DNA from 3 places in the Nocardioides sp. Bht2 genome. Region 2 is predicted to be linked to each of the others. Evidence: riboswitches for the same ligand, from Rfam matches in the RefSeq annotation. Region 2 holds a riboswitch; each other region holds the start of a gene.
The links. A riboswitch is a leader RNA that binds a small molecule or an ion and turns the genes downstream of it on or off. The one in region 2 is predicted to bind cobalamin.
Positions count from the first base shown of each region.

Region 1 (7,533 bases), on a different contig from region 2:
GACCACCCGGCAGCCGGCGGCCTTCAACAGCTCCTCGGTCTCCGCGTAGCGGAAGGTGAAGGCACGCCCACCGGCCACCGCGACCACCGGTGCTCCGGCGACCGGCGTGACCTCGTCCGCCGGATCCCAAGGAGCGGCGTCGACCGGTGCCGCGCTCCGGGCCACCTGACGCACGGCGTCCAGGTCGACGTGGCGAGCCAGGTGCTCCGCCAGTCGATCGATCACGCTCTGGGTGCCGACCCGCTCGGCAGCCGGGACCAGGCCGAGATGACGCGACGGCGACTCGATGGCTTCGTCGTGCGGAACGACGCCGAGCACCGGGACCGGCATGGCACGGGCGATCTCGGTGGTGTTCCGCCCCGGGCGCGCCCGGTTGAGGATCACTCCGGCGACCTCGACGGCGGGGTCGAACTGGACCATCCCGGTGACGATCGCCGCGGCGGATCGCGACATCCGGGCCACGTCGATCACGAGCACCACGGGCGTCCGGGTCAGGGTCGCCAGATGAGCGGTGGAGGCGAACCCGTCGGTGCCGAGCCGACCGTCGAACAGGCCCATCACCCCTTCCAGCACAGCGATGTCGGCATCGCGAGCACCGTGCAACAGCAACGGCTCGATCAACGCCTCACCGACCAGGTGCGGATCCAGGTTCCGTCCCGGGCGACCCGTCGCCATCGCGTGGTAGCCGGGATCGATGTAGTCCGGACCGACCTTGTGTCCGGAGACCGTCAACCCACGCGCCGTGAGCGCGGCCATCAACCCGGTCGCCACCGTGGTCTTGCCCTGCCCGGTCGACGGCGCCGCGACGACCAGGCGGGGCAGGATCACCATTCGATGCCCCGCTGACCCTTCTGACCGGCGTCCATCGGGTGCTTGATCTTGGTCATCTCGGTGACGAGGTCCGCGACCTCGCAGAGTTCGGGGGCAGCCCGGCGTCCGGTGATCACCACGTGTTGCCGGCCCGGGCGGTCACGCAGGGTGGCGACCACGTCGTCGAGATCCACCCAACCCCAGGCGATCGGGTAGGTGAACTCGTCGAGCACATAGAGATCGTGGGTCTCCTCGGCCAAGCGGCGCTTGATCTCCGCCCACCCTTCGGCGGCCGCCCGAGCGTGGTCCTCGGCTTCGCCCTGCTTCCGGGTCCAGGACCAGCCAGCGCCCATCTTGTGCCACTCGACAGGCCCACCCTCGCGGGTCTCCTCATGCAACGCACCGAGACGTTCCAGTACGGTCTGCTCACCGATCCGCCACTTCGCGGACTTCACGAACTGGAAGACACCGACCCGCCAGCCCTGGTTCCAGCCGCGGATCGCCAGCCCGAAGGCGGCAGTCGATTTCCCCTTGCCGTCACCGGTGTGCACCATCAACAGCGGACGGTTGCGGCGTTGGCGGGTGGTGAGCCCGTCGTTGGGAACGTTCTCCGGCTTGCCCTGTGGCATCTCAGGCCTCCTGCATGGCGAATGACGGGGTGAGAGACGACGTCGCGGCGGCCCAACGTGCGACCTCGCCGATCACGGTGATCGCCGGCGGATTGATCCCGACAGCGGCGTCGGCGATCTCGGCGATCGACGCGGTACGGACCTCTTGGTCCGGATGGCCGCCGCGGGCGATCACCGCTGCCGGAGTTGCGGGGGCGACGCCCTGAGCGATCAGCTCCCGGCTGATCGCGGCGAGGTTGGCGACGCCCATCAGGACCACCAGCGTGGTGCCCGACGTAGCCAGCGCGCGGTAGTTGAGTGAGCAGGTCGGATCGTCAGGTGGCACATGCCCGGAGATCACGCTGAACCCCTGCACCAGCCCACGATGGGTGACCGGGACGCCGGCCAGAGCGGGCACCGCGACCGACGAGGTGACACCGGGGATCACCCGCACCGCAACCCCTGCGGCAGCGCAGGCCTGTAGCTCTTCCCCGCCGCGTCCGAAGACGAACCCGTCCCCACCTTTCAGCCTGACCACCCGGCGTCCGGCTCGAGCATGACTGATCAACAGTTCGTTGATCCGCTCCTGGGAGGTGAAGGCTCCACGGGGCAGTTTGGAGACGTCGATCAGGTCGGCGTCGGGTCGGGCCCACGCCAGCGCACCCTGCGGGGCGAGGTGGTCGACCAGCAGAACGTCGGCCTGTTCGACGGCGGCACGCCCGGCGACGGTGATCAGCCCGGGGTCACCGGGGCCGCCACCGACCAGGGCGACGGTTCCGGCCTCGAGCGGGTCCAGGGTGCTCATCAGGCGACTCTCTCTTCTGCGATTGCGGTCAGGGCGGTCGCGCTGACCTCCGCCATCGGTAGGTGTTCGGCGCCGAGGTGCGCGGCCAGTCGACGCGCTAGTCCGAGCCGCATCGGTCCGTCCTCGGAGTCGATGACAACCGCCGGAACGCCGAGGGCGGCCAGGTGGGCTGCGGCCTGCTGCGAACGGGCGACCGCGTCGTTCCCGGCGGTGGCGCGTCCGTCGGTGATCAGCAGGAGCAGAGGCCGTTGCCGCGGATCCCGGAGCCGCTCGCGGCGGAGCACCGCCGCTGCCTCCAGAAGCCCTTCTGCGACGGGGGTCCGGCCGCCGGCGGGGAGATCGTCGAGAAGCCGCGCGGCCACCTCGACCGAACCGGTCGGCGGCAGCACCAAGCGGGCGCTCTGCCCACGGAAGCTGACCATCGCGACCTTGTCGCGGCGTCGATAGGCGTCGCTCAGCAGCGAGAGGACCGCGGTCTTCACCTGGGCCATCCGGCGCCGAGCCGCCATCGACCCCGAGGCGTCGACGCAGAAGAGCAGGAGGTTCGACTCACGGCCTTCCCGGCTGGCGCTGCGGAGGTCGGCCGGTGTCAACGCGAGTCGGCGATCACTGCGGCTGGTCCCGGTCAACGCCGTCCGTTCGGCGGCGGCGCGGATCGTCTCCACCAGATGCAGGCTGCGCCCGGCGCCGACCCCTGGCTCCACACCGACCCGTCGACCGTTGGTGCCGCGCGCCCGGCTGCGGCGCCCCGGGTTCCCCTCGCCGACACCGTCGAGGGTCAGCAGCTTCGGACGGTAGGGCGCGTGGGCCCGCTCGGTGGGCGGCTGGGGGGCACCGGGCGTGGGGGCCTGGTTCTCGCCTGCCTGCTCGGCCGCTTCGGTCTCGGGACCTTCGCGCTCGGGGGCCTGGCCCTGGTCGGTCTCCGGAGCTTCAGCCTGACTGTCGCCCTGCTCGGGAGCGTCGGCGTTCTCGGGGCGATCACCGTTCGCCGGTGCGTCGGTGCTCTCGGTGCCGTCGATGCTCTCCGGACCATCGGTACCGTCCGGCTCAGGTCCATCCCCAGGCCCGTCCGGCTCGTCGTCGCCGAGGATCTGGTCGAGCAGCTCCTCGTCGATGCCGGGAGCGTCGAACGGGTTGCGGCGCCGGCGGTGCGGCAATGCCAGCAGAGCAGCCGCCCGGATGTCGGCGCGGGTGACCTCGGTACGTCCGGACCACGCTGCGTGGGCGACGGCGGTGCGCGCGGTGACGATGTCGGCACGGAGCCCGTCGACCTCGAAGGCGGCACAGACCTCGGCGATCTTCAGCAACGCGCCGTCGCCGAGCACGACCCGGCCCACCAGGACCCGGGCCTGGTCGATCCGAGCCGTCAGACCGAGCTGGGCCGACGCCCAGCCCCTGCAGAAACCTGCGGGGTCTGCGTCGAAGGCCAACCGGCGCCGGACCACCTCGACCCGCAGTGCCGGGTCGCGGGGCGCGGCCACCTCGACGGTGAGGCCGAACCGGTCCAGAAGCTGGGGTCGCAGCTCGCCCTCTTCCGGGTTCATCGTGCCGATCAGCAGGAACCGCGCGGCGTGCTGCAAGGAGACGCCGTCGCGCTCGATGGTCACCGAGCCGGTGGCGGCCGCGTCCAGCAGCAGGTCGACCAGGTGGTCGTGGAGCAGGTTGACCTCGTCGACGTAGAGCACGCCGCGATGGGCCCGCGCCAACATCCCCGGTTCGAACTCGACGGCGCCTGCGGTGAGCGCCTTCTCCAGGTGCAGGGAGCCGAGCACTCGATCCTCGGTGGCCCCGACCGGCAGCTCCACCAGCCGGACGGGACGTCGTTCGACCGGCCCCGGGGCGACCACGTCCGGGCTGCTCGCGGCGGGGTCGGCCGGATCGATCGAGAACCGGTCGCCGGCGTACACCTCGAGCTCGGGCAGCACCGCAGCCAGGCCACGCACGGTGGTCGACTTGGCGGTGCCCTTCTCGCCACGGATCAGCACGCCGCCGATCTCAGGACTGATCGCGTTGAGGATCAGCGCCAGGCCCATCGGCTCCAGCGGGCGGTCGTCGGCGACGTCGCAGCCGAGGACGGCAGAAAATGGGTACTGCAGTGACATGGTGAGGCTCCCGCTCGTTCAGTCAGTAACTGAATGGCGTGAGGCCGGTCTTCGGACTTGGCGGGTCCCTCCGTTCGGAGGGCCCGATTTACCGCAGCGGGCCTGTGCCGGAATCTCACCGGCTTCCCAGATTCTCCCCGTTACTCGTCATCACCGGTTCCGATGATGGGAGCGCAGGGGCACCTCACGTTGTTGAGCCGTCACGATACTCTCCGTGGCCATGAGTACCGCCACGCCCCCGAGTTCTGGTCGATCTGTCGAGCCGCAAGGCGCCGTCATCACCGTGTTGGGTGTCGGTGCGGAACCCGCTCTCGGCCGTGGGGAGGTGGCCCTGATCGCGGGCGCGGAAGTGGTGCTCGGCGGCCGTCGGCACCTCGCCGCGATCGAGAGCATCAAGGGCCTTTCCCCAACACAGCAACGGGTTTCGTGGCCTACTCCCCTCGCCGAGAACCTCCCCGCACTGCTCGGAGACCACGCCGGAAAACAGATCGTCGCGCTGGCTTCGGGCGACCCGCTCGTCTCCGGGATCGGGACCACGCTGATCCGGTTGCTTGGCCCCGAAGCGGTCCGGATCGTCCCGGCCGTCTCGTCGATCTCGCTGGCCCGCGCCGCGATAGGATGGTCGGCTGAAGAGTCCGAGATCGTCACCCTGGTCGGGCGGGACGTCGATGCCGTACGCCGGGAGCTGGCGCCACGCCGACGGCTACTGGTGCTGACCTCCGGCCCGGCGAGCCCCAGCGAGATCGGTACCGTCCTGTCGTCGTCCGGCCACGGCGACGCCGAGGTCACGCTGCTCAGCGACCTCGGTACCCGCGACCACGCACGCCTCACCCGGTCCGCCGAAGCGTGGACCCGAGTGCCGGTGAAGGAGGTTCCCGCCCTTCACGTGCTGGCGATCGAGACGGCAGCCGGAGCGCCCTACCTGTCAGCCTGGGTCGCGGGTCTCCCCGATGACGCCTTCGAGAACGACGGCCAACTGACCAAGCGTGATCTCCGGGCATCGGCACTCGCCCGGCTGGCGCCGTCGCCGGGGCAGCACCTGTGGGATGTCGGCGCTGGCGCCGGGTCGGTCGGCATCGAGTGGATGCGCTCCCACCCCACCTGCCGGACCACGGCGGTCGAGGGCAACGCTGAGCGAGCGGCCCGGGTCGCCAGGAACGCGCACCGTCTCGGGGTTCCCGCCCTACGGGTGGTCGAGGGTCGGGCGCCGGACGCTTTAGCGGGCCTAGCGACACCCGACGCCATCTTCATCGGGGGTGGCGCCACCCGCCCCGGCGTCCTCGACGCCTGCCGCGAAGCGTTGGCGCCAGGCGGCCGCCTCGTCGTCCACGGCGTCACCCTGGAGACCGAACTGCTGCTGGCGAACGCCTACCGCAGCTTCGGCGGCGAACTCACCCGGATCGCCGTCGAGACCACCGCTCCGGTCGGCACCTTCACCGGCTGGACGCCGGGCCGCACCGTCACGCAGTGGGCCTGGCGCCGCTGAGCAATCCCCGCATGGACGCTCGGAGCTGAGCCGAACCGCTTAGAGCCGGTCGAACGGCGCGGCGTACCTGAAGGTGCCCTGCGGGTGCGGGCCGGGGCCGAGCCGCAGCGCCTGGAAGAACTCTCCGTAACTGGGATCGGGGGCCTCAACGCCCAGGGTGCGTGCCGGGACGAACCCGAACCGACCGTAGTAGGCCGGCTCACCGACCAGCGCCACCAGCGACTCGCCCCGCTCGGCCGCCCGCGCCAGCACCTCGCGGATCAGTGCGTCACCGATGCCGCGTCCCTGCAGGTCCGGGCGGACGCTGACCGGGCCCAGGCCGAGCGCAGGTGCGTCGTCGACCAGGCCCCGGGTGCAGAGCACGTGGCCGACCACCTGGTCGTGCAGCACGGCCACCAACGACAGTTCAGGGATCCACCCCTCGTCGGCGCGCAACCATTCGACGAGGTCGACCTCTCCGGGCGGCCCGCCGGGTCGAACCGGCGGCGCTGAGTGCTCGGCACCGGCGAAGGCCGCTCCGGTCACCGCGGCGATGGCGGCGACGTCGACGGGCTGCTCAGACCGGATCTCGACGGTCGGCGTCGGCTCGCTGCTGCTCATGGGTCCAATCTAGCGGCGGTTCGCGGTCGAGCCGGCCCGGCCACCAGATCCGCGGCCCCAGGTCCAGGTTGATCGCGGTGACCAACACGGAACGCACAATCATCGTGTCCAGCATGACGCCGAGCGCGACGGCGACCCCCAATTCGGCGAGGAAGACCACCGGGATCGTGGCCAGGACGAGGAACGTCGCCGCCAGCACCAGACCCGCCGAGGTGATCACTCCGCCGGTCGACGTCAACGCCACCAGCGATCCCGCCCGAGTACCGCGCGTGCGGGTCTCCTCACGGACCCGGGTCATCAGGAAGATGTTGTAGTCGATCCCGAGCGCCACCAAGAAGACGAAGGCGAAGAGCGGGAACGCGGGATCCGATCCGGCGAAACCGAAGACGTACTCGAAGAGCAGCACCGAGATCCCCATCGCGGCACCGAACGAGAGCACCACCGTCGCCACCAGGATGACCGGGGAGAGCACCGCTCTCAACAGCACCATCAAGATCACCAGGACCATCACCAGGATGGCTGGGATGATCACCTTGTTGTCGCGCGAAGCCGCCTCCTGCGTGTCGAGATAGAAGGCCGATCCGCCACCCACCAAGGCGTCTGCGCCCGCAACGGCGTGCGTCGCATCCCGTACCGCGCGGACCGCGTCGAAGGAGGCCGGTGCCGCGATATCGGTGTCGATCACCGCCTCGACCAACGCCAGGTCACCCTTGATCACCGGCTCGCCGGGCGGCTCGATCCCGGGCACCCCCACCATCGCGGCACGGACCGCATCAGCCTGCGCGGCGTTGGCGACGACCGCGACCGTGTTGGACTGATCGACCAAACCATGGTCGATCAACACCTGTTGGCCGGTCACCGACTGGAAGTCACGGGTGTACTGCTCGTCGGTGGACAGGCCGGCAGTGTCGAGACGGACCACTCCGAGGCAGGCCAGCGCGAGAAGCCCGGTGGTGACCACCCAGACCGCCCGCGGCCGTGCCTTGATCGCGTTACCCACTTTGGCCCAAAGACCCGACTGGGTCGGCTCCGCCGAACCGTAGGTCGGCCGTTTCGGCCAGAAGATCCAGCGTCCGCAGATGGTCAACAGGGCCGGAAGCAGGGTGATCTGCACCAGGAAGG
Region 1 is NZ_JBLBWI010000030.1:7,818-15,350, forward strand. Features, by position in the region: gene ACLM5J_RS20615 (cobyrinate a,c-diamide synthase) at 1-831, opposite strand, end outside; gene cobO (cob(I)yrinic acid a,c-diamide adenosyltransferase) at 825-1,439, opposite strand; gene cobA (uroporphyrinogen-III C-methyltransferase) at 1,441-2,223, opposite strand; gene ACLM5J_RS20630 (VWA domain-containing protein) at 2,223-4,325, opposite strand; cobalamin riboswitch at 4,350-4,516, opposite strand; gene cbiE (precorrin-6y C5,15-methyltransferase (decarboxylating) subunit CbiE) at 4,546-5,811, shown strand; gene ACLM5J_RS20640 (GNAT family N-acetyltransferase) at 5,851-6,411, opposite strand; gene ACLM5J_RS20645 (MMPL family transporter) at 6,368-7,533, opposite strand, start outside.
Region 1: another riboswitch for cobalamin. It lies ahead of ACLM5J_RS20630 (VWA domain-containing protein); the one in region 2 lies ahead of cobN (cobaltochelatase subunit CobN).

Region 2 (7,533 bases):
GCCTTCCAGGTCCAACGCGTCCTCAGAGTCCAACCAGAGCTGGGGGTTCCACGGCAGTACGCCGTGCACCGGGCGTCCGGTGAGACCTTCCAGTGACCGCAACCCGGGTTCGAGAAGACCGAGGTCGCCACGGAACTTGTTGACGACGAAGCCGGCGATCAGGGCCTGGTCCTCAGGTTCCAGCAGGGCAAGGGTTCCGTACATCGCCGCGAAGAGGCCGCCTCGGTCGATGTCGCCGACGACGACCACCGGTAGGTCGGCGTGCCGCGCTAAACCCATGTTCACGTAGTCGCTGGAACGGAGGTTGATCTCGGCAGGCGAACCGGCACCCTCCGCCAACACGATGTCGAAGCGCCCGGCCAGGTCGTCGAAGGCGGCATGGGCGGCTGTCGCCAGGTGACGCCGGCCGGTGGCGAAATCGGTGGCCGAGACCTCACCCGCAGGCTGACCCATCACCACGACATGGCTACGCCGATCCGAGCCGGGCTTCAACAGCACCGGGTTCATCGCCGGTTCCGGACGGACCTTGGCGGCCAACGCCTGTACCCATTGGGCCCTGCCGATCTCGGCGAATCGGGCAGAGCCGATCTCGACGGACCGATCACCCTCCGCGCAGACCATCGAGTTGTTGGACATGTTCTGCGCCTTGTAGGGGGCTACCGAGAGCCCACGCCGGGCGAACGCTCGACAGAGCCCGGTGGTCAGCACCGACTTGCCTGCGTCCGAGGTGGTCCCGGCGATCAGCAGTCCGCTCATCGGGTCGCCACCGGGGCACGGAGGAGGTAGGCGTCCATCACCCAGCCGGCCTCCTGTTTGGCCTTGGCATGCGCTTCGCGGATCTCGGGAAGAGCAGCGGCCACGGTTCCGGCGACCAGCCGTTCGCCGACCGCACCGAGGTTGGCGCCCCACCAGATCTGCCATTCGGCGAGCTCCGGCGTGGCCAGGTGCTCCAACGCCTGAGCGGATCCGAGCATCACCACCAGGTTCTGTGCGCCGGCAGCCAGGGCTGAGCCGAGTCGTCGGGCGGTGGTGATCTGCACCGGTTGACCCACCTCGTGCAGCACGATCCGGTGCCGGGCAGCCAAGATCTGGGGTGCACTGATCCCGGGGATCACCTCCCAGGTCAGGTCGATGGACGCCGCCAACCCCTCGATGATCCGCAGCGTCGAGTCGTACAGGGAGGGGTCGCCCCAGACCAGGAAGATCCCGATCCCGTCCTGGATCTCGATCTCTTCGGCGAACGCCGCCACCCGCGCCCGGTGCCAGTCACGGACCGCGCCCGGGTAGTCGCTCGGGTCGTTGCGATCGCGTTCCGGGTCGGTGATCTCGATCAGTTCGAGGCCGAACTCTCCGCAGATCCTGCGCCGCACCTCGAGCAGAGCGTCGTCGTCGGACTTCCGGACCGCGAGCACATAGTCGGCTTCGGTCAACGCCTCAGCGGCTTCCCAGGTGAGGTGGTGCGGCCCCATCCCGAAACCGACTACGCGCAACGTCTTCACTACTGGGAGTTCCCCTCGGATGCATCGGCTTCCAGATCGCCTTCGACCTCAAGGTAGACCGCCTGCAGCGCGGTCAGGGTCTCCGGCGCGGGTTCTGCCCAGAGTCCTCGTTCTGCGGCTTCGTGGAGCCGCTCGACGATGCCCCGCAACGCCCACGGGTTCGAGGCCCGCAGGAACTCCTGGTTCTTCTCGTCCAAGACGTAGGAGGTGGCCAATGACTCGTACATCCAGTCGTGGACCACGCCCGCGGTGGCGTCGAAGCCGAACAGATAGTCGACGGTGGCCGCCAGCTCGAACGCGCCCTTGTAGCCGTGACGCTGCATGGCCGCGATCCAGCGCGGGTTGACCACCCGGGCCCGGAAGACCCGGTTGGTCTCCTCCTGCAAGGTGCGGGTGCGGATCGCGTCCGGCGAGGTCGAGTCACCGACGTACGCCTTCGGGTCGGCTCCGGTCAGCGCGCGCACCGTCGCGACCATGCCGCCGTGGTACTGGAAGTAGTCGTCGGAGTCGGCGATGTCGTGCTCGGCGGAGTCGATGTTCTTCGCCGCCACCTTGATCCGGCGGTAGTTGGTCCGCATGTCGTCGGCGGCCGGGGCACCGTCCAGGTCGCGGCCGTAGGCGAAGCCGCCCCAAGCGGTGTAGACCTCGGCCAGGTCCTTGTCGTCGCGCCAGGTTCCGGACTCGATGACCTGCAGGATCCCGGCGCCGTACGAGCCCGGCTTGGAGCCGAAGATCCGGGTCCGGGCACGGCGCTCGTCGCCGTGCGCGGCAAGGTCGGCCTGGGTGTGTGCCCGCACGAAGTTCTGCTCGGTCGGCTCGTCGAGCTCGGCAACCAGGCGCACGGCGTCGTCCAGCATCGCGACGACGTGTGGGAAGGCATCGCGGAAGAAGCCGGACACCCGCACCGTGACGTCGATCCGGGGGCGGCCGAGCTCCTCGAGCGGCACCACGACCAGGTTGCTGACCCGGCGCGACTGCTCGTCCCACTCGGGGCGAACGCCCAGCAGGGCAAGGACTTCGGCGGCGTCGTCGCCGCTGGTGCGCATCGCGCTGGTGCCCCAGACGGAGAGGCCGACCGAGGTCGGGTACTCGCCGGTCTCGTCGAGGTAACGCTGCAGCAGCGAGTCGGCCATCGCCTGGCCGGTCTGCCAAGCCAATCGGGACGGCACCGCACGCGGGTCGACGGTGTAGAAGTTGCGGCCGGTCGGCAACACATTGACCAGGCCACGCAACGGCGATCCTGAGGGCCCCGCCGGCACGAAGCCGCCGGAAAGCGCGTGCAGTACCGCGTCGAGCTCGTCGGTGGTGCGGGCCAGTCGCGGGACCACCTGGTCGGCCGCGAACTCCAGCACCCGGACCACCTCGGCGTCGCCGTGCAGGGTGCCGGCGGTACCGGGGTCCCAGTCGGCCTTCTCCATCGCCTCGATCAGCGCGCGTGCCTGCGCCTCGATCGCGTCGACCTCGACGGTGGGTGCATCGGGGCTCAGCCCCAGCGCGCCGCGTAGCCCCGGTACGGCGTTGCCGACACCGCCCCAGACCTGGCCGGCCCGGAGGATGGAGAGCACCAGGTTGACCCGGGCCTCGCCGGTCGGGGCGCCACCCAGGATGTGCAGACCGTCGCGGATCTGCGCGTCCTTGATCTCGCAGAGCCACCCGTCGACGTGGAGCAGGAAGTCGTCGAACTCCTCGTCGTCCGGGCGCTCCTCGAGACCGAGGTCGCGGTGCAGTTGGGCGGCGTGCATCAGCTGCCAGATCTCACCGCGGATCGCCGGCAGCTTGGCCGGGTCCATCGTGGAGATCTTGTCGTACTCCTCCAACAGTGCTTCCAACCGCGCGATGTCGCCGTAGGACTCGGCGCGGGCCATCGGCGGCACCAGGTGGTCGACGATGGTGGCGTGGGCGCGGCGCTTGGCCTGGGCGCCCTCGCCGGGGTCGTTGACCAGGAACGGGTAGATCAGCGGGAGGTTGCCCAGCGTGGCGTCGGGGCCACAGGAGTCCGAGAGCGCGGCGTTCTTGCCGGGCAGCCACTCCATCGAGCCGTGCTTGCCGAGGTGGACCACGGCGTCGGCGCCGAAGCCTCCGGTCGACGGCGCGGCCTCAAGCCACCGGTAGGCAGCCAGATAGTGGTGGCTCACCGGCAGGTCGGGATCGTGGTAGATCGCCACCGGATTCTCACCGAAACCCCGCGGCGGCTGGATCAGGATCACGATGTTGCCGGCGGTAAGGGTGGCGAGCACCAGTTCGCCGTCCTCGTTGACGAACAGCGAGCCAGGGGCCTCGCCCCAGGCCTCGGTCATCGCCTCACGCAGTTCGGTGGGCAGGTGCGCGGTCCAGGACCGGTACTGCTCGGCGCTGATCCTGACGTGAGCGTCGGTCAGTTGCGCCGAGGTCAGCCACTCCTCATCCTGTCCGCCGGCCGCGATCAGCGCATGGATCAGGGCGTCGCCGGCCGCGGTCTCCGCCTCCGGAGTCTGCTCGTGGTCGAGCAGCGAGGTGATGGTGTTGTCGCTGCCGAGGTGGTAGCCCTCGTCGCGCAGTCGGCGCAGCATCCGGATCGCGGAGACGGGAGTGTCCAAGCCGACGGCGTTGCCGATCCGGGCGTGCTTGGTGGGGTAGGCGGAGAGGACCAGGGCGAGTCGCTTCTCCGCGTTCGGGAGATGGCGCAATCGGGCGTGGTTGACCGCGATCCCGGCCACCCGCGCCGCGCGCTCGGGGTCGGCCACATAGTGCGGAAGCCCGTCCTCGTCGATCTCCTTGAAGGAGAACGGTGCAGTGGTGATCCGGCCGTCGAACTCGGGGATCGCGATCTGGTTGGCGTAGTCGAGCGGGCTGATGCCGTCGTCCGACGCCACCCACTCCGCGCGGCTGTTGGTGAGGCAGAGCCCTTGCAGCACGGGGATGTCGAGTGCTGCCATCCGCTCGACGTCCCAGGCCTCGTCGTCGCCGCCCGCGCTGGCGGTGGCCGGCACCGAACCGCCGGCCGCCAACACGGTGACGATCAGCGCGTCGAGGGTGCCGAGTGCCTGGTAGAGGTCGTCGGTCGCGGCGCGCAGCGAGCCCGCGAAGATCGGCACGCCGACCGCTCGGCCGGTGGCGTCGACGGCGTCGGCCAGGGCGTGTGCGAAGGCGGTGTTACCGCTCGCCTGATGCGCCCGGTAGTAGAGGATGCCGATCCGGGGGAGCGTGGCATCGGCAGCGGGCCGCTCGGCGAATCCCCAAGCCGGCAGTGCGGCCGGCGGCTCGAAGCCGACGCCGGTGAGCAACACGGTGTCAGCAAGGAAGGCGTGTAGCTGTGCCAGATTCTCCGGGCCGCCCTCGGCGAGGTAACGGTGCGCCTCGGCCGCGGTGCCGATCGGCACCGTGGAGAGCTCCATCAGCTCCGCGGACGGCTGCTGCTCGCCACCGAGCACGACCAGGGGTGTGCCGGCGGCCCGCAGCTCGGCCACGCCCGGCCACAGGTGCTCGGGCGAGCCGAGGAACCGGATCACCACCAGCTCGGCGTCCGCGGTGATCGCGCCCAGGTCGCTGTCTGTGGAGCGGGACGGATTCGCCAGTGCGTAGTCGGCGCCGCTGGTCCGGGCCGAGAGCAGGTCGGTGTCGGACGTCGAGAGCAGGGCAATGCGTGTGGACGCGGCCATGTGCCGGGTTCCTCCTCCGGGGTTCTCGCCCCGTGTCACGGTCGGATTCTGTCCACGGCCAGTGTCTGGCTGCCCGGCGCCGGTCGGGGAGGACCGGTGCGGGTCACAGTGGCGGAACCGCCCCGGAGTCGCACCGGGTTCCTGCACCATGAACGGGATCGAGCCTACGACAGCCCGTCCAGGTGTGGCCGGAGAGGGTTGCCAGCCGACCAGTCGCTGGGCGAGGCTGGGCCGTGGGAGGGCTGGTCTTGAGGAGGACTTGATGCCCGTCGCTGTACCGACCCCCGGTCGGATCTTCGAAGCTCTCGAAACCGAGCACGACTACTGGCTCGACGAGGTCGAGGGCCGACTGCCCGATGATCTGGCGGGCACCCTCTACCGCAACGGTCCGGGGCGTCTGGAGATCGGCGGAAGTCCACTCGGGCACATGTTCGACGGCGACGGCATGCTGGCTATGTTCGCCTTCGACGGCGGGCGGGTCCGGTTCCGGAACCGGTACGTCCGGACCAGTCACTACCGCGCCGGGCAGAGCTCGGTTGGAGCGCCGATGCGTGGCTTGGGCACGCTCCGGCCGGGAGGGCCGCTGGCCAACGCCCTACGGATGCCGGCGAACGTGGCCAACACCAGTGTCGCGCTTCACGCCGGGGAACTCCTCGCTCTCTGGGAGGGCGGCAAGCCACATGCCCTGGACCCTGACACGTTGGCCACCCGCGGCGTCTACGACTTCGACGGCCAACTGCGCTGGCTCGGTGCTTTCTCGGCGCACCCGAAGGTGGACCCCCTCACCGGGGACCTCTACAACTTCGGTGCCGAGGTGGTGCCGCGGCCGGCGCTCCGGTCGTATCGGGTCGATACCCGCGGCCGGATGCATCGGCTCGGCGCGATCTCCCTGCCCGAGCCGGTCTTCTGCCACGACTTCGCGCTCACCCAGCAGAACCTGGTCTTCGTCGTCGATCCGCTCGGACTGGCGAAGCGGGCACTGCCGGGCGTGCTGCTCGGCCTCACCAGCTTCGACCGGGCGCTCCGGTTCGACGCGGGGCGCGGCACGACGATCCTGATCCAGCCCCGGGACGGCGGCAAGGTCCGCCGGATCACCGTCCCGGCCTTCCTGCACTTCCACATCAGCAACGCCTACGACGATGGGACGGACGTCGTCGTCGATCTGGTCCGGTGGGACCGCGACTGGGAGTCGTTCAACCAGTCGCTGCGCGCCTATCGCCCGGATGACCCCGACCGGCCTGACGATTGGCAGTTCGGCGGCGTGTTGACCCGGCTCCGGATCACCCCGGCGGACCGGGTGATCATCGAGGAGTTGGCTGACGTCTTCGGCGAGTTCCCGCAACTCGACCAGCGGCGGGCGACCAGGGCGCACCGGTTCAGCTACCTGGCCGGACGGGTCCGACCGGGCGAGGAGGCCGACGCGATCGTCGGTATCGACCATGAGCTCGACCGGGTTCGGGCGCATGCGCTGCCACCGGGACACACGGTCAGTGAACCGGTCTTCGTGCCGCGCAGCGACGATGCCGCGGAGGACGACGGCTGGCTGCTCGCGGTGGCCTACGACCCGTTCGCCCACCGCTCGCGTCTGCTCGTCCTGGACGCCCGGCGGATCGAGGACGCCGCGGTCTTCGTCGGGCACCTGCCGCACCACCTGCCGCAGAGCTTCCACGGCACCTTCACCTCGCGGGTGGCGCGTCCGTGACCTGCCGCGCGCACATCCATTGTCGAGTTCGGGCAGAATGAGGCCATGGCGACCCAGACTGAACAGACGGTACGAGAGGTCACTCCTGACGGCGGCGTCGTCGTGGGTGACGACGGTTCCCCCGGAGCTGCTGGCGCGGTGCGCTTCGCGCTCGCCGAGGCCGAGCGTCGTGGAACCACGCTGCACGTGATCCGGGCTTGGACGATCAGCAGTGCTGTCCGTCCTGAGGGCCTTCCGATCAACGTGACGCCGTCCCTGCTGGAGTTGGAGGAGGCGACCCGTACCGCGGAGGAGAGCCGGATCGCCAAGCTGCTGGGCGAGACCACCGTCCCGGTCGAGGTCCACACGGTCTACAGCCCCTCGGCGCAGTCGCTGATCCACGCCTCGGCCACCGCCGACGTCGTGGTCGTCGGCTCGCGGGGCCGCGGCGGTTTCGCCACCCTGGTCCTCGGCTCCGTTGCCGAGCAGGTCGTGCGCCACGCCGCCTGCCCGGTGATCGTGACCCGTAAGGCCGTCGAGGCCTGAGTGGTGGTGGGGTGAGCTTCTCCACCCGGGTGGTGGTGATCAACGCCCTCATCTTCACGCTCGGAACGGCGCTGCTGGCGGCTTCGCCAGCAGCGCTCGGCAGCAGCGCGTTGCTCTCCGAGGTGGCGCTCCTGGTGGTGGGCGTCGGCCTGATGGTCTGGGCCAACAC
Region 2 is NZ_JBLBWI010000028.1:2,475-10,007, forward strand. Features, by position in the region: gene ACLM5J_RS20380 (cobyric acid synthase) at 1-756, opposite strand, end outside; gene cobF (precorrin-6A synthase (deacetylating)) at 753-1,499, opposite strand; gene cobN (cobaltochelatase subunit CobN) at 1,499-5,137, opposite strand; cobalamin riboswitch at 5,176-5,303, opposite strand; gene ACLM5J_RS20395 (carotenoid oxygenase family protein) at 5,400-6,839, shown strand; gene ACLM5J_RS20400 (universal stress protein) at 6,885-7,364, shown strand; gene ACLM5J_RS20405 (sensor histidine kinase) at 7,376-7,533, shown strand, end outside.

Region 3 (7,533 bases), on a different contig from region 2:
CTGCCGACGGTCGCCGCGGCGGCCGCATAGGCAGGCACACCCGGCGTCACCGACCAAGCGACGCCGGCCACAGCCAACCGTTGGGTCTGCTCATGTAGCGCCGAATAGAGCGACGGGTCCCCGGAGGTCAGCCGGACGACGGCATGTCCGGCTCGGTCCGCCGTCACCAACTCCGCGGTGATCTGATCGAGATCGAGCCCCTGGGTGTCGACCAGTCGCGCATCGGGACCACAGTGCGCCAACACCTCGGGGTCCAGGTACGTGCCGGGGTAGAGCACCAGCTCCGCCTCGGCCAGCAACCGCGTGGCCCGCACCGTCAGCAGGTCCGCTGCACCCGGCCCGGCGCCCACGAAATGAACCGTCACTGCACGAACCTCGGGGTCCAGACCCCGGCCGTCGAGACCCGGGTCGAGGCAGCGCCGACCAGCACCAGGCACGACATGTCGATGCTGCTCGGGTCCAACTCGGCCAGCGTCGTCACCTCGATCGACTCCCCAGCGCGGCCCACCGAACGACCGACCACGACGACGGTCTCGGGCGCACGGTGCTCGAGCAGCACCGTGCGCGCCACCGCGATCTGCTCGGTGCGGCTCCGCGACGCCGGGTTGTAGATCGCCAGCACCAGGTCCGCCTCGGCGATCGCCCGCAGTCGCTTCTCCACGACCGGCCACGGCTTCAACCGATCCGAGAGCGAGACCACGGCAAAGTCGGCACCGATCGGCGCACCCGCGCGTGCAGCCACCGCCTGCACCGCGCTCACCCCCGGGAGCACCCGGATCGGTACCTCCGCGAAGCGCGGGTCCTCAGCAGCCTCGAAGACGGCGGCCGCCATCCCGAAGACCCCGGCGTCCCCGCCCGAGACCACAGCGACCCGTTCACCGGCAAGTGCCAGCTCCAGCGCGTCCCGCGCCCGATCCACCTCGACGGTGTTGCCGCTCGCGTGCCGGGTCAACCCTTCGCGTTGCGGCACCCGATTGACGTAGGGGGCGTAGCCCACCACGTGCTCCACCTCGCCGAGCGCGGCAGCGACCTCCGGCGTCAGCCAGTGGTCGGGCCCTGGACCGAGCCCGACGACCAGCAGCTCCGTCACCGGCGTGCCGCCGCCCTCACCGGACTGCTCGACACCGCTCTGTTCGACACCGCCGTCACGGACCGCCGCCGCGACCCGGCTACGGGAACCGTTGAGACTGTCCCCGGTGACCACGATCAGCGAGAAGTACGGCACGGTCTCCGCATCCACCTCGGCCACGGGGCGCCACTGCTCCTCGGGCATCGAGGCGCGCTCGACATAGAAGGCATGGTCCAAGCGCCCAGCCTCGGCAAGGGCCGCACGCACGGCCGGGAAGGTCCTTCCCAGCTTCATGATCACGGCCGCATCGGTGTCCGCCAGTCGACGTGCGAGCTCTGCGCGCGGCAGGGTCCCGGGCAGCACCGTCAGCACGTCGGTCTGCCGGACCAGGGGTTGCGCGACGGCGGCGGTCGCGGCCAGGAACGCGGGAACCCCGGGCACGATCTCGGTGGGGTAGCTGGCCGACAACCGGTCGTGCATGTACATGTAGGAGCCGTAGAAGAGCGGATCTCCCTCGGACAGCAGCACGACGTTGCGCCCGGCGTCGAGGTGGGCGGCAAGCCGGGCCGCCGACTCGGTGTAGAAATCGGCGAGTGCGCCCTCGTAACCACCCGGGTGATCGGTGGTCCCGGTGGTCACCGGGTAGGTCAACTCCTCCTCGACCACGCCCGCAGCGAAGAGCTCGCCGGCGATCCTGCGCGCGTTCGAGGGTTTGCCGGCAGCAGCGTGGTACGCGACCACATCGGCGTTCTCGATGAGACGTGCGCCCTTACGGGTCAGGAGTTCCGGGTCACCCGGCCCCACTCCGACGCCCGCGAACCGTCCGGTCGTCACTCTTCCTCCTGCGCGATCGCGTTGAGTGCCGACGAGGTCATCGCCGATCCGCCGCGACGTCCGCGGACAGTGACGAACGGGATGTCGATCCCCTGCTCCACAGCGAAGTCCACCAGCGCCTGCTTGGACTCGGCGGCACCGATGAAGCCGACCGGGCAACCTACGATCGCCGCGGGCCTCGGGGCACCGTCGATCAGCATCTCCAAGAGGTGGAAGAGGGCCGTCGGTGCGTTCCCGATCGCGACCACCGCACCCTCCAGATGCGGCTCCCACAGCGAAACGGCGGCTGCCGTACGGGTAGTCCCCCACTCGGTGGCGAGGCCAAGAACCCTTGCCTCGTTGAGGAAACAGAGCACCTCGTTGTCGGCCGGCAACCGGCTGGGCGTGACCCCCCGGGCCACCATCGTCGCGTCGCAGAGGATCGGCGCGCCGGCCTGCAACGCCGCCCGCGCCGCCGGCACCAGACGGTCGTCGACCACCAGGTCGTCGACCAGATCGGTCTGCCCGCTGCCGTGGATCATCCGCACCGCAAGCTTCTCCGCGCTCGCGGGCACACCCGAAAGGTCGCTCTCCCGCCGGATGGTGGCGAACGAGTCCAGGTAGATCGCCGGGCCACGGTCGATGTACGGATAGTGCCGATCAGGTCGGCGAGGGCTGGTCATCGGCTCTCCCAGGGGACGAGGACGCCACGCCACGGCGTGACGACCAGTTCGGATGCGTTGAGGAAGCGGAGGTGGTCGCGGCGCAGGCCCATCGGCGGCACGGGAACATGCACTCCGCCAGGGACCGGGCCGTACTGGAGCGGTGCCAACGCCTGCGGCAGCTCAGGGTCGGCGGGCTGCGGCGGCGCCAACAGCGCCGGCAGTTCACGGATGTGCCAGGGCGCTTGGGGGCCACCGCCGCGGACGGCGAGGAACTCCCGGGCCAACTGGACCAACCGGGCCGGAGCTTCGGGCAGCCGGACCACCTCGCCCCAGTGCTCGCCGATGCGCAACTGGCCACGCTCTGCGTCCAGCGCCACCAGGCCCAGGTCGCAGCTGCGGTCGAGAACGTCGCCGCGCCCGTCATCGAGCACGTGGAGGAAACGCCCACTGAGAGTGCCGAGTTCGGCGTCTGCCAGCAGCAGGCGGTCCAACTCGGCGACGACCGGACGCAGGTCGGCCCGACCGCCCGCGAGTCCGGTCTGCGGCGACGCCAGGATGTTGCGACCGACGTCATGGGCCCGGCTCGGCAGCAGCCCCGTGTCCGCGAGCGCCGCTTCGACCTCATCCGGTAGCAGGCGCCCGCACGCTGCGGCGGGCAGCGCCCGCAGTTGCAGGTTGGTCCGGGTGGTGACATGGACTGCCCCGTCCCCGAACTCCTCGGCTATCTCCATGAGGCGGAGCAACGCGGCGTAGGCCACCCGCCCGCCGGGGAGGCGCAGCCGGACCAGCAGGCCGTCGTCGGCCGGCCAGGGCCGGAGGACACCGGGACACTGGTCGGGCCGGGAACGCTTCGCCGAAGTCACTGCACACCATCTGAGTCGGGGACCCTTACGCGGAGTCCGCTGTGACCCGACGACGGCTGTCGCCAGGGCCAGCAGGTCTTCGGACTCGGTTCAACCGGAACGGAACGCCTTCCCAGACCGATGGCCCAGTGGCTGTCATTGCTGACGTGTCCCGCCCGTCCCCTTACCGCTGCGCGTCAGTTCCGGATTCTCACCGGATTCCCTGACTCCTGACGGAGTACGACTGGCCTCAGCAGGCTACCCCCTCGCCCTGCCGGCTCGTCGCGGGCCTCCCCCGGTGCCCACGACGAGGCCGACTCACAGCTGTCCGGTCTTCGCCAACAGGTCGCGCGGGAACTCCGGAGACTCGGCATAGACCAGGTACTCCGGCAGCAGCGAACGCTCATCGATCTCGTCCGGCTGCCACCCGGTCACGAGCTCACGCCCGTCCAGGGTGCGGACCGGGCGGTTGAACTCCTTGATCAGCGGGAGGCTGTAGGCCACCCGGCCGGTGAGCACCTGCGGGTCGCCGGTGCAGAGCAACAGGTTCGCCTCCGCCATCGTCTCCTCCGGCTCGGCCGGCCAGCCGGGCACGAAGTTGTTGGCGTTCTCCGTGGCGACGCCTCGGTTGGGCGCCAAGGTGTTGACCGCGATGTTGTCGGGGTGCAGTTCCAGCGCAGCCCCCGTGCTGAGCCGATCGATAGCTGCCTTGGTCGCGCCGTAGAGCACCCCACCGCGCAAGGGGTGCGGCGCGAACGGTGGGCCGACCCGCGGTGAGGCCATCCGGCTGGAGAGATTGACGATCCAGCCGTGACCGACCCTGCGCATCCCCGGCACGACGGCCTTCATCAGGTCCCAGGTGTTCCAGATGTTCGTCTCCACCGTCTCGGTGAAGATCCTTCGCGTCGCTTCCTCGAATCCCTTGCCGTGTTGGCGTGCGGCCGCCGCATTGTTGACCAGGATGTCCACGGTGAGCCCCATCTCGGCCTCGATCCGGGCGATCAACGCGACCCGGTCGAGGTCCGGGTCGCCCAGGTCGACGGCGAACGCACCCGCCGTACCACCGTCCGCGCGGATCAGTTCGACCGTCTCCTCCAAGGAGCCCGAGAGCGCGCCGTCACCGGGGCGCAGCGTTCGCGAGACAGCCGCGACAGCGATCCCCTCCGAGGCCAGACGACGAGCCATCGCCCGGCCGATTCCGCGGCTGGCGCCGGTGACGAGTGCAAGGTGCACCACTAGTAACTCCTCTTCGTTGGGTGAGCACAGCGGCCAGTCGCCCTGTGCCGTCTGCGTGACGCGGCGAGTCGCTCAGTCCGGGGCGCCGGGGATCTCCAGCAGCAGTGCCTCCGCACGGACCGCGACGATCACCTGACCGTCGTCACCGGCCGGGAGCCGGATCTCGCCGACAGCGGTGGTTTTACGCCCCTGGCTCGCAGTGATCTCGCCGACCAGGTGAACGGTGGAGCCCAAGGGAATCGGGGCCAGGTAGGACATCTCCAGCCGCACCGTCACCACGCGACGTCGCTGGACCTGCGCCAGCACCGCGAGCAACGAGTCCAGGACCGCTGCGCTCATCCCGCCATGCATCAGACCGGGCGGCCCTTCGTAGAGCGGCGCGACCAACAGGTCGCTGGTGGCGACGCCGTCACTGACCTTGATGTCGAGCGGGATCGCCAGCGGGTTGTGGGTCCACAACGGCCAGGCTTCGCCGGCCCGGACCCGATCGATCGCAGCGAGATCCAGGTGCGAGCGGAACGGCGTCGGACGGGTCTCCTTGGCCAGGCGTCCGGTCAGGTCGCCGATGCTGGCGGTGATCTGCTGCAGCTCATCGGGCGGCACCTCGCTGGTCGCCGCCGCCGTCATCAACTGGCGTACCGCCTCGATCAGACGTGCGTTGGTGGCAAGATCGGCCATCGTTCAGTCCTCCTCCGTCCAGCGGAGGCTAGGAGGTGGGCCAGTCGCCGACCGGCCGCCCTCCCGTCAGATGGAACCGAACTGCAGCGTTACGCGGTTCGCCTCCGCCCGGTCAGAGCCATGCCAAGGAACAGGATGCCGACGCTGGCCAGCGGAACGCCGATAGCGACGCCGATCAATGCCGCTCGCTCGTTCGGGACCTGGGCGACGTAGACCGGGTCGGTAGCGGTGCAGACCACGGTGACGTGGCCCGCGGCGCTCTTGAACTCGTACATCAAGGACTCGTCCTCGGGGAGGCTGAAAGCGAGGTGCCCTTCCTCGAGCTCCAGCGGCGTCCCCGCCGCTTCGAAGACCGAGCAGGAGATGGAGAAACCGTTGTTGGCGCCGTCCACCACATAGATGCCGTAGGTGGTGTCCGCCTCCAGAGCCAGATCACGAGGAGCTGTTCCGATCCAGTAGGCCGGCGAGACGCTTGCGGTGGCCGCCGCGATGATCGGCCACAGCAGCACCACCACGGCGAGGAGGATCATCAAGATCCCGCCGCTGAGCCGCCTCCAGAACCCGCCCCGCGTCAACCCCATGGCGGCATGGTGGCATGTGTGACAGCGACACCGGACCGTTTCTGGGCCGATCAACCCCGCCACCCGGACCAGTGACGTGGCTCACAGCACGCGCTACATTCGAGCGGTGAGCGACGAACAAACGGTCGTGGCCACGACCGCCAACGGTTTCGATCCCACCGAGCTGGCCCGTAGCTTCGGTGGTGAAGCGGCACGCATCGACGACGAGAACTGGCGTCTGACCCTGCCTTCGGCGCTGCATGGCTTGGCGCTGACCCGGCTGACCTCGCCCGAGGATCTCGTCCAGGTGACGGACCATCGGCACACCGTCGACGCCGACGGCTGGCAGGACTGGACCGAGTCCGGCGCAGGCGAGTACGAGGTCCCGCAGCGTTCCCTGCCTTCGGTGCCTACTCCTGGCCAGGGTCCGGTCTTCCGTTACGACGACGCCTGGGTGTGGGATCCGAACGCCCCTGCGGCCGCCGCCACCGAACTCGCCCGGCTGGGGCTGACCTCGCTCACCGAGGAGGCGCGCGACCTCTCCACCGACGTCATCGCAGCAGGCAAGGGCGCGCACGTCTGGAAAGCGGTCAAGATCGGCTGGAAGCTCGCCGGTCATGTCGGCACCGCGATCACGATCTACCAGCTCTCCTCAGCGGGCTGGAAAGCGCTGCGCAAGGAGTTGGTGGAGCAGCGCGCCCGGATGGAGGAGCGCGAACTCCACCTCCGGATCACGCTGGAGTTGACGCAGACCCGGCGTGAGCGACTGGAGACAGGCAGCGAAGCCTCACGCCGCAAGGCCCGCCAGTACTACAACACGCTCGATGCGCTCATCGCCGCGAACAGCAGATGAGCCTCACCGTCAACACCGCAGCCTCGGCCGCCGACTGCGTGCGGGCGATCCACCACGTGGCCGCGCTCTTCGAGTCGAAGGCGACCGGTGGCCCCGGCGAGTTCCAGATCCCGATCTCGCCGCCCCTGGCCAACCCCAACCTGGTGATCGAACTCGGCAACCAACTACCTCAGGTCGACGATCTCCTCCGGCTCCGGGTCTCGGTCACGCCGATGGCCGACGGCACTTTGGCGATCGTGCTGCAGGTGGATACGCCGATGTACTGGTTCACCTCCAGTCTCGGCTTCGACAAGGACGCCGAACGATCCTTCGCCACCACTCTGTCGGCCACGCTGAACGCCTACGGAACCCGCGGCCGGGTACCGACGTTCCCAGCCCCGCCGCGTCCGCCGAAGCTCTGACTACGTCTCGGTCGACGCTTCGAACCGGGCAAGTTCGGAGCGTGCGAAGCTCACCCGCTCCGTCTCCGCGCCCCGGGCGGCCCCCAGCGCGTCGGCAAGGTCGTGAGCCGCTTCCAGCCGGTGGCTCCGACGTCGGCGGTCGCGCACCCCACCCTTGCGCCGGTAGCTTCGGCGTTGGCGCCAGGAGCCGGCAAGCGCCTCGAGCTCCTCCTCGGTCAGCCGCCCGGCATCGACCTCAGGAGCCATCAACTCCCGCATCGCCTGACGTTCAGCCGCCACGCTGAGCCGGAAGGCGACCAACACGACGCCGAACGCGACGAACACCGAGCCTGCCAGCAGAGCAAGCACGACCGGACCGTTGCCCTGCGCGATCGCCGCAGTGCTGTCCCAGACCAGGTGGAGCGCCATCGCAGCCG
Region 3 is NZ_JBLBWI010000022.1:42,645-50,177, reverse strand. Features, by position in the region: gene ACLM5J_RS19375 (cobalt-precorrin-4/precorrin-4 C(11)-methyltransferase) at 1-365, opposite strand, end outside; gene ACLM5J_RS19370 (precorrin-2 C(20)-methyltransferase) at 362-1,903, opposite strand; gene ACLM5J_RS19365 (precorrin-8X methylmutase) at 1,900-2,565, opposite strand; gene ACLM5J_RS19360 (nitrite reductase) at 2,562-3,410, opposite strand; cobalamin riboswitch at 3,463-3,653, opposite strand; gene ACLM5J_RS19355 (SDR family NAD(P)-dependent oxidoreductase) at 3,708-4,625, opposite strand; gene ACLM5J_RS19350 (PaaI family thioesterase) at 4,698-5,303, opposite strand; gene ACLM5J_RS19345 (hypothetical protein) at 5,393-5,884, opposite strand; gene ACLM5J_RS19340 (hypothetical protein) at 5,991-6,716, shown strand; gene ACLM5J_RS19335 (hypothetical protein) at 6,713-7,117, shown strand; gene ACLM5J_RS19330 (PrsW family intramembrane metalloprotease) at 7,118-7,533, opposite strand, start outside.
Region 3: another riboswitch for cobalamin. It lies ahead of ACLM5J_RS19360 (nitrite reductase); the one in region 2 lies ahead of cobN (cobaltochelatase subunit CobN).